DNA from 3 places in the Cupriavidus sp. 01L415 genome. Region 1 is predicted to be linked to each of the others. Evidence: predicted binding sites of a transcription regulator. Region 1 holds the regulator's gene; each other region holds the start of a gene.

Region 1 (3,743 bases):
CGTCGTGGGTTCGAGTCCCATCAGCCACCCCAAAAAATTCCTGAAACAGCGCATCTTCGGATGCGCTGTTTTGCTTTCTGCTCCATGTTCCGCGCATCGGCCAAATAGCGCCGCATGCCTTGCGCTCGCATGCATCACGGCGATCCTGATCTCGAACGTGGTCAACGCATTGGCTCCCGATTCAAAGTTGCGCGGCCATGCATCTGGGCGAAAAAAAACCGGCACTCGCGGGGCAACAAGTCCGGTCCTGCGCTGCGGCACGTGTGCGCCAGTGATTCGATAGCGCGCAAATGAGCTTGAGCAGCCTCCCTCCAGATCTGAAGAGTACCTATTTACACCTTATGAGCGCACAACTGCGCTTCTTGCAAGGGCGTGAAGAGTGCACGACTGCAGCGTTTTTGAAGTGCCGTCGAGAGGCGGTAGGCGCTGGCTCAGACGGCTAGCTTCGCGGGGGAATCGGCTAGCTCGAGCATTCGGCAGATGGCTGCCATGCTGCCGACCATCGTACGACGCTGTGCGCCCTGGTAGACGCGAACGCCCTTGGTTTGCCGGAACGGCACCGGTTTGACCGGGCGCCGGGAAGCAATGTGGTTGACTGGCAGCATGGCAACACCTCGTGATTTGCGACAGCAGGGGTCCGCGCCCGTCGTTCGAAAAGAACGGGGCGGCGTTGGCAAAGCAAAGCGGGTGACTAGGACAGGCGGACGCCTGCCGGAGTCTGGGAAGTCAGAAGCCTGAAGAGCGGATCAGCCCCACGGCAATGCCTTCCAGGGAAAATTCCTCGCGGCCGGCCTGCACCACGATGTTGGCAAAATCAGGGTTCTCGGCGATCAATTCGATGGTGTCGCCCCGTTTTTTCAAGCGTTTGACGGTGACGTCGTCACCAAGCCGCGCCACGACGATTTTGCCATTCGGTGCTTCGCTGGCTTTCTTCACCGCCAACAGGTCGCCATCCAGGATGCCTGCGTCGCGCATGCTCAGGCCGCGCACGCGCAGCAAGTAATCGGGGCGCTCGTCAAACACGGACGCGTCCACGTGGTATTGGCGATCGATATGCTCTGCAGCCAGTATCGGGCTGCCGGCAGCAACACGGCCCACCAGCGGTAGCGTCAATTGCAGTACGCCGGCCATCGGCAGCGAAAACTGGTCCGATAATTCTGAATCGCTACGGGCTACCTTGAGACGGATGCCGCGCGACGCGCCAGGTGTGAGTTCGATCACGCCCTTGCGTGCCAGCGCACGCAGATGCTCCTCCGCCGAATTAGGCGAGGAGAAGCCGAATTCGGCGGCGATCTCGGCGCGCGTGGGGGGAAAGCCGGTGCTTCGGATCGCGTTGCGAATCAGGTCGAAGATCTGCTGCTGCCGGGGTGTCAGGGTCGCCATGGGTCGCCGGTCTCTCGTGCCGAAGCACTGTATGTTTAAACAGTATGCTGTGATTTTATACAGTATCGAGTGAAGTGCAAGCACAATTTGAGAGGCGGGGACTCGACATCGCGGTTTCGCCACGTCTTTGCCGCGGGTTTGTCATGGGTCAGCGCAGGCGGCGCGGCAGTTACAATCGGCGCGCATCGACTGATCCGATCCGACGTCCCTCTATATATGTCCGCATCCCCGCCCCGCATTGTTGTGCTCGCTACCGGCGGCACCATCGCCGGTTCTTCCGGCAACCCAGCCAGCAGTGCGCAGTATCAGGCTGCTACCGTTCCCGTCTCCGCGCTGGTCCAGGCCGTGCCCGCGCTGGCAGATGTCGCGCGCATCGAAGCCGAGCAAGTGGCGCAGGTGGATAGCAAGGACATGTCGTTCGGCCTGTGGGCGACGCTTGCCCGGCGCGTGACGCACTGGTCGGCGCAGCCGGATGTGGCTGGCATCGTCATCACGCACGGTACCGATACGCTGGAGGAAACGGCCATGTTCCTGCATTTGACGCAGACATGTCCCGTGCCAGTGGTAATGACCGCTGCCATGCGCCCGTCGACTTCGCTATCCGCCGATGGCCCTTTGAATTTGCTCGATGCGGTGCGCGTGGCCGCCAGCCCCAGTGCGCGCGGAAAAGGCGTGCTGGTCGTGCTCAATCAGGAGATCCATGCGGCGCGCGATGTCACCAAGGCCCATACTTCGGCCGTGAACGCCTTTGTGTCGCCTGTCGCGGGACCACTGGGGTTCGTGCAGGATGACTTCGTCCGGTTCGTTCGTGTACCGCAGTTCCTGGGTGCGTCGCCGTTGGCGGTGCCAACGCGCTGGCCGCTCGTTGAGATTATTGCCAGTTATGCGCAGCCGGGCAGGGTGGCTATCGATGCGATGGTGGGGGCGGGCGTCAAGGGTTTGGTGGTGGCTGCAGCGGGGAACGGGTCCGTCCATGAAACCCTGTCGGTGGCGCTAGCGGATGCCGCCAGCGCCGGCGTGGCTGTTGTGAGGAGCTCCCGGACCGGTGCCGGTCATGTGGCGATTCCTACGCAAAGTCGTCTGGAGGCGGGCCTGTTTGCCTCTGCCGCGGACCTCAATCCATTCAAGGCGCGGGTGCTTTTGCTGCTGGCGCTGGCCGGCGAGCCGTCGCTTGGCACGGATGTCGCCCGCTTGCAGGCGATTTTCAGACAATACTGATGGATTCCCGCTGGTGTGCCAGTGGGGTAGGCCGAGAGCCTGGCTTGCGTGGTTGTCAATAGTCGGGCTATACTCGCAGGCTATCCAACCTTGCCACACCGGACTGTGACGCCCGGGTGGCTCATCCCAAAAGGAGCGTCAATGCGTCATTACGAAATCGTATTCATCGTCCATCCGGACCAGAGCGAACAAGTGCCGGCGATGATCGAGCGTTACAAGCAGCTCGTCACGTCGCAAAACGGCCAGGTTCACCGCGTGGAAGACTGGGGCCGCCGTCAGATGGCCTACATGATCCAGAAGCTGGCCAAGGCTCACTACGTTTGCCTGAACATCGAATGCGGCAAGGAAACCCTGGCTGAACTCGAGCACGCCTTCAAGTTCAACGATGCCGTGCTGCGTCACCTGATCGTTCAGACCAAGAAGGCTGAAACCGCTCCTTCGCCGATGATGAAGGAAGTGCAGCGCGAAGAAGCCCGCAAGGCCGCGCAAACGACCACGGAAGGCCAGGCCGCCTGAGTGCGGACTGCGGTGCAGGTCGTGGCAGGTAACCCTGATCACGGCAGGCAAGACAGCGAACAGGCAAGCGAGATCCAGGGAAATTCGCGGTGAACCAGCTCCGGCTAGCCGCCACCCTCGTCGAACGCGATGCGCTGCGCTACACCCCGGCCGGCGTGCCCGTCGTCAACTGCATCTTGCAGCATGCCGGCGAGACGCTGGAGGCGGAAACGCCCCGGCAGGTGGAATTTGCCATTGCGGCCATGGGGATCGGCCCCGTCGGTCAGCGGCTTGAGCGGTTACCGCTCGGCACGTTGCTCGACTGCGAAGGATTCCTGGCCCGCAAGCACCGCAACAGCAAGACTCTGGTCTTTCACATCACTGGATGTAAAGCATTCGTAAAGGATTGAATCATGGCATTCGTCAAACGTGACAACAAGAACAAGAAGCGCTTCCAGCAACAGAATCCGCTGTTCAAGCGCAAGCGCTTCTGCCGCTTCACCGTGGCTGGTGTGGAACAGATCGACTACAAGGATCTGGACACCCTGAAGGACTTCATCGGCGACAACGGCAAGATCACGCCGGCCCGCCTGACCGGTACCAAGGCTCACTATCAGCGTCAGCTGGATACGGCTATCAAGCGCGCC
Region 2 (3,743 bases), on a different contig from region 1:
CTCTGCGGCACGCAGGTCTCCATCGCCTCCACGCGCAAGGCCAGGCCGCCCACGGGCGCATGAAAGCGGACCTTGTCGAGCTTTTCGCGCAGCAGCTTCGACAGGTGGGCCGCGTCGCGGCTCGGCTGCGCCAGCCCCAGCGGCACGAGCGTGCTGTCGGTGTCCTCGCCCAGCCGGTAGCGCTCGTGTTCCAGCACCAGCACGCAGCGCGTCACGCCGGCCTGTTGCGCGGCCAGCCAGCCCGAGAGCGCCAGCAGCAGCCGCTGCGCACCGGCCAGCACGCCCTCGGCCGACTCGATCCGGCCCGGCAGCTCCAACCGCTGCGCAAACGTCGGCGGCGCCTCGAACCACGCAAACCCGGTTGGCACCTTGCCATAGGCCTGGTCCAGCCGGTCCAGCAGTTCGGTGCCGATCCGGCGCGACAGTCCCGCGCGCGGCAGGCGGCGCACCTGCGCCAGCGTGCGGCAGCCGACCCCCTCCAGCCATGCCGGATCGGCCAGCGTGTGCAGGCATTCCACCGGCAACCGGTCCAGCAGGCGCGTCATGCGCGCGGCGCTCACCGCCCGGCGCGCGGGCCGCACGATGCCACGCGGCCCGCGCCGTAGCGGCTGGCGCGCGAGCCACGCCGCACCCTGCGCGGTGGTGCCGCTGCCGATCTGCGCGAAGGTACCCAGCTGGCGCACGCGGGCGCGGATGGCCCGGCACAGCGCGCGATGGCCACCAAACAGGCGCAGGCTGGCGGTCACGTCGAGCATGACGGTGGCGGCCTCCGGCTCGGGGTCGATCGTCACGGCCGGCGTGAAATGCAGCAACGTCAGCGCCACCGACGTCATCAATGCGGCCTCCGCCACGGGGTCGCGATCGAGCTGAACGACGTCCGCGGAGAGCGCCTGCACGCCGCCGCGCCGCATGCCGTAGCGCACGCCCAGCGCCATGGCCGGACCGTTGGCCAGCACCACGCGCTCGTGCTCCACCACCGCCACCGGCAGCGCCTGATGCAGCGTACCGGTGTCGGGGGCAGAGGGCGCGAAAGGCGCGGAGGGGGCGCCGGCGGCCTCAGGCCAGCTCGGTTGCAACGCGTCCAGCGACAGGCGCGGCAGGTGCACCGCGATCCAGTACGTGGGCCACGCCGGCATGGTCGTGAACATGATCAGGCCCTGCCGCGACGGCAGGCGAAACAACGGGGGAACCCGCGGGCGCGGCGGCACGTCCGGGCACGTGCGCCATGCCATCGAGCGGCAACAGCAGCGGCGTGTCCCGCACGGGGCCTCGCCGCTTATGGAAGACGATCGACATCACATTGCCGGGCAGCGGTGACAACGCCAGGCGCAGCATGGCTGGCGACGATTCATGCAGCACGCGCAGCGGACGCAACGCCCAGACGACCGTGTCACCGGCCTGCGCCAACACCTGCAGGCGGCGCAGCGCCTCCGGCCGCGCACCGGCCAGCCAGACCAGCACGGCGCCAAAGGCCTGGCTGCGCAGCATCTGCTCGGCCGCCCACAGCATGTCCGTACGCCGGGAGGCCAGCGTGGCCTCCGCCGAGGGCCGTACCCAATAGAGCTGACGCGCGGGCAGCCGGCCATCGGCCAGTCCGGCCGCATTGGGCAGGTACGGCGGATTGACCAGCCCCACGCGGCGCCCTGCGGCGGTCAGGGTGCGCAAGGCCGGCATCAGCAGGCGTAACTCCCCCGCGCCATCCTGCGCCAGCAGCAGTTCCGTCACCGCGCCAGTGGGCCAGCCGCCGCCGGGCAGTTCCGCCGTCAACGCGCCATAGCCGGTCGGGCACACCGGCAGGCGGCCGGCACGGCCCAGCTGGCCGGCGCGCCACAGCCCGGGGTAGCGGTGTTCGAGCTCGCTGACCGCCACCCGGCGCCCGGGTCCGGAGAGCGGGGGCGGCAAGGTCGATAGTGGCGATGGGGATGCGCGGTCCTCCGCCAGGAGCGGTGCGGCATGCGATAGCGCAGTCATTGGCGCGGTCATTGGTGATGCGGGAGGCTCGTGTCGAAAGGTAAAAACCCATCGGCACGCGCGCTGGAAGTTTCTCGATACTGTATGTTTATACAGTATTGGCGCCGACGCAAGAGGGACACGCGCGATGTGGAACAGGCATTGCACAAAGCGAGCCGCGATGGATGGAACATCTTGCTTCCTCCCACTAAAGGGGGGCATCTGTCATGAAAATCCACAACAGATTGCAAACAAATGTCACGTCCGATTGTGCAGTCGAGGGCAGGTGCGGAAAAATGCACGCCTATGAAACGGAATACGCGCGAATGCGTGCATCTGCTGATTGCCGGTCTGCAGCGCGAGGGTCCGCTGCGACGCGATGCGCTGGCCGACACCAGCGGGCTCACGGCCGAGGAAACGACTCGTGCATTGAAGGCGGCGCGGCAGATGAGCGTCGTCGATCATGTGCCCTACGGCCCCGGCACCCTGCCCAACGCCGTGTTCTACCAGCTCACCGGCCGCGAACTGCCGCCCTCGCGCAAGAGCTCCCGCGTGCCACCGGCGCCTGACGACCGCTTCCAGCCACTGCTGGATGCGTGGTGGCACAGCGACGAGCTGGATCGCGCCTGACCGGCGCTCAGTCCACTGGCAACCTGCGCAGTGTGGACGTGCCCTTGCCATGTTCGATGGCGTACAACTGCCGGCGTCCGGCATCGAAGGCGACGCCGCGAATCGACTGGAAGCCCTCCGCCACCACGCTGACCGTACCGTCGGGCGCAATCCGCCGGATCACGCCCTCCCGGCCGCCGGTGAACAGGTCTCCGTTCGGCGCCAGCGCAAACTGGTCGCTGTCGGTCTGGGCCAATACCTTCAGCGTCGATGCCGCGACCGGCACGCGCGAGACCTGCTCCAGGTCCGCCACATAGATCTTGCGCAACGACTGGTCGCCGATATAGAGCACGTTGCCGCGTACGGCCACCCCCACCGGCTTGACCAGCCCCGTCACCAGTTCACGCTCCGTCCCGCGCACGGGCGATACGCTCCGGTCCAGCGTCAGCAGGCTGACGCCGGCGGGCCCCGGCCCCTGCGTGCCGTCTTCGCGGCGTTCGAACCAGCTCACCACATAGGTGTTGGACGATACCGGCCACACGCCGATACGCCGCCGTGCCGGCGCCAGCCCACTGACTTCGCCCGCGACCACCGTGCCCTGCCCCGGCGCGGCCCAGGCGACGCCGCCATCCTTGCCAAATCCAAACCGCGTCACGATGAAACGGCCGTCCGCATCCCGCACGACCTGCCCCAGCCCGGCGCCGCTCGCTGGCGCGGGTGACAGCGTGGCAGCCGTGCTCACGCGGCCATCGTTCGTGCGGGACTGGATGCAATTGCCGGCATCGTCGGTATAAGACACCGCATCCACGGCAGCGCTGTACCAGATGCCGTTGGCCTCGGCGGGCAATGGCGTCTGCGTTGGCCGGCGCTCGACACCCTGCGACGCGCAGGCGGCCAGCACCAGCGCCGCCAGCATGGCTGGCAAGGCGGAAGGCCAGCGGGGTTGGCGCGGCGTCATGCCTTCTGGATGGCTACCGATACAACAGGGGTTTCCGTGAGGGGGGCTTCCGCGCCGTGACAGGCCGCATAGTGATCGCAGCCCTCGCACGACGGCTCGGGACAGGGATGGATGTCCAGTCGCTCGCAGACGCGGTGATAGAAGAACTTCTTCCATTTCATGTCCGTGGTATTGGCTGCGAAAACCGGCTGGAAGACCTGCTCCAGCAACGTGGAGACATCGTGGC
Region 3 (3,743 bases), on a different contig from region 1:
ACATCAAGGTGTTTGCCGCCGGCGAAGTCGTCCCGGGCCTGCAGGTGCTGGACGCGGTGCAGAACCAGACCGTGCAGATCGGCCATACGGCCGGCTACTACTACTTCGGCAAGAATCCGACGCTGTGCTTTGACACCACGGTCCCGTTTGGCCTGACCGCGCGCCAGCAGACCGCGTGGATGATGCAGGGCAACGGCATGAAGCTGATGCGCGAGTTCTTCAAGGAATACAACATCGTCAACTTCCTGGGCGGCAACACCAACGCCCAGATGGGCGGCTGGTTCCGCAAGGAAATCAAGACCGTGGCCGACCTGCAAGGCCTGAAGTACCGCATTGCCGGGTTTGCCGGCGTGGTGCTGTCGCGCCTGGGCGTGGTGCCGCAACAGATTGCCGGTGGTGACATCTACCCCGCGCTGGAAAAGGGCACGATCGACGCCGCCGAATGGGTGGGCCCGTACGACGACGAAAAGCTCGGCTTCTACAAGGTGGCGCCGTACTACTACTACCCGGGCTGGTGGGAAGGCAGCGCGCAGCTGTCGTTCTACGCCTCCGCACCGGCGTTCGAGAAGCTGCCGGCCCAGTACAAGCGCGCGCTGGAGACCGCCACCATCGAGGCGCACACCAACATGATGGCCAAGTACGACACCGTGAACCCGCAGGCGCTGGCTCGTCTGCTGGAAAACGGCGTGAAGCTGCGTCCGTTCTCGAAGGAGATCATGGAGGCCTGCTTCAAGGCCACGCAGGAAGCGTATGCGGACGAAACCGCCAAGAACCCGTCGTTCAAGAAGATCTACGACGACTGGCGCGTGTTCCGCAACAACGAGGCCGCCTGGTTCAACGTGGCCGAGCAGGCATTCTCGCAGTTCAGCTTCACCCACAAGCTGTAAGCCGAGCGCCCCGCCCCGGGGCGACCTGGCAGGAAAGAGGAAAGCCCGTGCCCCGCGCACGGGCTTTTTTCATCCCCGGTAGAATCCGCCGCACTTACCGGACATTCCCATGCAAATCGGCATCCTCTACGCGCTGCTCGCGTACATCATCTGGGGCTTGCTGCCCCTCTACATCAAGTCCCTGCACGGCGTGGCGCCGATCGAGATCCTGCTGCACCGCATGGTGTGGTCGCTCGTCTTCCTGGGCGCAATCCTGCTGTGGCGGCGCCATTTCGGTTGGTTGCGCGAGGTGGCCGGGAATCCGCGCCTGATCCTGGGGTTTGCCGCCAGCGCGGCGCTGCTCTGCGGCAACTGGTTCCTCTATATCTGGGCGGTTTCCGCCAACCGCGTGGTGGATGCCAGCCTGGGCTACTTCATCAACCCGCTGTTCAGTGTGCTGCTGGGCGTGCTGTTTCTGCATGAGCGGCTTCGCCCCGGCCAATGGCTGTCGATTGCCATCGCCGCGGCAGGTGTGTTGTGGCTGACGGTATCCGCCGGCCAGTTGCCCTGGATCGCGCTGGCGCTGGCGGCCACGTTCGGCGGCTACGGCCTGTTGCGCAAGACCGGCGCGCTGGGTGCCCTCGAGGGGCTGTCGCTGGAAACGCTCCTGTTGTTTCCGATTGCTCTCGTTTCGCTGGGATTTCTGTTTCTGACCGGACAGGACACCACCCGCGCCGCAGCGCCGGGTACGCAATTCCTGCTGCTGATGGCCGGCCCGGTCACGGCCGTGCCGCTGCTGTTCTTTGCCGCCGGCGCGCGACGGATTCCGCTGTCGCTGCTGGGGCTGCTGCAGTACGCCGGCCCCACCCTGCAACTGCTGCTGGGCATCTGGCTCTGGCACGAGCCGTTCCCCGCCCAGAAGCAGCTCGGCTATGCGCTGATCTGGGTATCGCTGGCCATCTATGCGATGGAGGGAATGTGGATCTCGCGGCGCAACCGGCTTTCCGCTATCGATATCAAGAATCAGAGCTCTTGAAAAATAGATCGATCAATCTTTGCGGCTAATGATTGTTGTGGTGCCGTTCTGACGTCTCACCCGGCACTCACTCGGCATACAGAAGCTGACGCACTATACTGTACGTTTATACAGTATCGACGCGCCCCCTTACCTTCATGCCCCCGACCACCCGGCGCATCGCCCATCTCGATATGGACGCCTTCTATGCGTCCGTCGAACTGCTGCGTTATCCCGACTTGCGTGGCCAGGCCGTGGTGATCGGCGGCGGCCGCAACGCCATTCCGGAAACCCTGCCCGACGGCTCGCGCCGCTATGCACGCCTGCGTGACTACGTAGGACGCGGTGTCGTGACCACGTCCACCTACGAGGCCCGGGCGCTGGGCGTGTTCTCGGCGATGGGCATGATGAAAGCCGCCAGGCTCGCGCCGGACGCGGTCCTGCTGCCGACGGACTTCGATGCCTACCGGCGTTATTCCGGGCTGTTCAAGGCGGCCGTGCGTACTTTCACGGCCGAGGTGGAAGACCGCGGCATCGACGAGATCTATATCGACCTGACCGATGTGCCGGGCGAACCCCGCGATGTCGCCGCGCGCATCAAGGCGGCGGTCAGGGAGGCCACCGGGCTGACCTGTTCGATCTGCGTGGCACCCAACAAGCTGCTGGCCAAGATCGGCTCCGAACTCGACAAGCCGGATGGCCTGACTATCCTGACCCCGGCCGACATCCCCACGCGCATCTGGCCGTTGGCGGCGCGCAAGGTCAATGGGATTGGTCCGAAAGCCGCGGAGAAGCTGACGGCCATTGGCATCGACACCGTCGGCGACCTGGCCGAGGCGGATCAGGGCTTGCTGCAGGCGCACTTCGGCCGCAACTACGCAAGCTGGCTGGTGGAGGTGGCGCACGGGCGCGACGACCGCCAGGTGGTGGTGAGCCACGAACCCAAGTCGATGAGCCGCGAAACCACCTTCGAGCGCGACCTGCACCCGCGCGGTGACCGGCCACTGCTGTCGGAATCGTTCACCAAGCTCTGCATGCGCGTGGCGGAGGATCTGCGCCGCAAGGGCTACGTGGGGCGAACGGTGGGGATCAAGCTGCGCTTTGATGATTTCCGTACCGTGACGCGCGACCTGACGATGACCGCGCATACCGCGGACGGCGCGGCAATCCGGCGCGGTGCCACGGAGTGCCTGAAGCGGATTCCGCTGGAGCGCCGGATCCGGCTGCTGGGCGTACGCGTGAGTGCGCTGATGCCGGCCGGCGAACAAGGCGATGATCCTGCCGCGGTGCAGGAGGAATTCCGCTTCGATGACGACCTGGACCCGTAGCCGGCCCAAGACCCTACGCCCGACGCCCCTATCTATCTCCAGGTAGAATCGGCCGCTTGATGGCGCGGCAACCGATCGCGCTCGTCCCCGGCCCCGCACGCTGCATTCCGTCTTTGCCGGCCAGCGGTCCCCCCAAACAAGCATGACGGCCTGCCGGCCCGCAAGTCCGTTCAGGAAGCCTCATGACCCCCGCCACCGCGCAACGTACCGACCAGGACGCCACCGAAGGCACCACCCAGCCCGCCGCATGGATCACGCCGCTGCTGGCCGCCGCCTGCGGCATGATCGTCGCCAACCTCTACTACGCCCAGCCACTGGTGGGCCCGATCGCCCGGGCGCTGCAACTGTCGCCGGAGATCGCCGGGCTGATCGTCACGCTGACCCAGATGGGCTACTGCGCCGGACTGGTGCTGCTGGTGCCGCTGGGCGACATCGTTGAAAACCGCAAGCTGATCCTGACGCTGATTGCCGGCTGCGCCGTGGCGCTGACGGCGGCCGCACTGGCCAGCCACGCAAGCGTGTTCCTGATTGCCG

What was found. The regulator LexA, encoded in region 1, represses DNA repair genes until DNA is damaged. The targets are predictions, from matches to a motif close to ACTGTATNNNNATACAGT.
Region 2: a site for LexA is predicted at 2,051-2,068, ahead of imuA (translesion DNA synthesis-associated protein ImuA). Genes of this name have one in related genera too.
Region 3: a site for LexA is predicted at 2,000-2,017, ahead of dinB (DNA polymerase IV). Genes of this name have one in related genera too.

The regions. Positions count from the first base shown of each region.
Region 1 covers NZ_JBFTSP010000002.1:205,256-208,998, forward strand. The annotation lists tRNA gene AC1DOX_RS06215 (tRNA-His) at 1-32, shown strand, start outside; gene lexA (transcriptional repressor LexA) at 727-1,383, opposite strand; gene AC1DOX_RS06225 (asparaginase) at 1,600-2,601, shown strand; gene rpsF (30S ribosomal protein S6) at 2,743-3,117, shown strand; gene priB (primosomal replication protein N) at 3,207-3,506, shown strand; gene rpsR (30S ribosomal protein S18) at 3,510-3,743, shown strand, end outside.
Region 2 covers NZ_JBFTSP010000035.1:31,018-34,760, forward strand. The annotation lists gene AC1DOX_RS27690 (Y-family DNA polymerase) at 1-1,148, opposite strand, end outside; gene imuA (translesion DNA synthesis-associated protein ImuA) at 1,057-1,971, opposite strand; gene AC1DOX_RS27700 (hypothetical protein) at 2,257-2,580, shown strand; gene AC1DOX_RS27705 (hypothetical protein) at 2,588-3,517, opposite strand; gene AC1DOX_RS27710 (nitrogen fixation protein NifQ) at 3,514-3,743, opposite strand, start outside.
Region 3 covers NZ_JBFTSP010000005.1:107,717-111,459, reverse strand. The annotation lists gene AC1DOX_RS11960 (TRAP transporter substrate-binding protein) at 1-887, shown strand, start outside; gene rarD (EamA family transporter RarD) at 997-1,902, shown strand; gene dinB (DNA polymerase IV) at 2,040-3,209, shown strand; gene AC1DOX_RS11945 (MFS transporter) at 3,392-3,743, shown strand, end outside.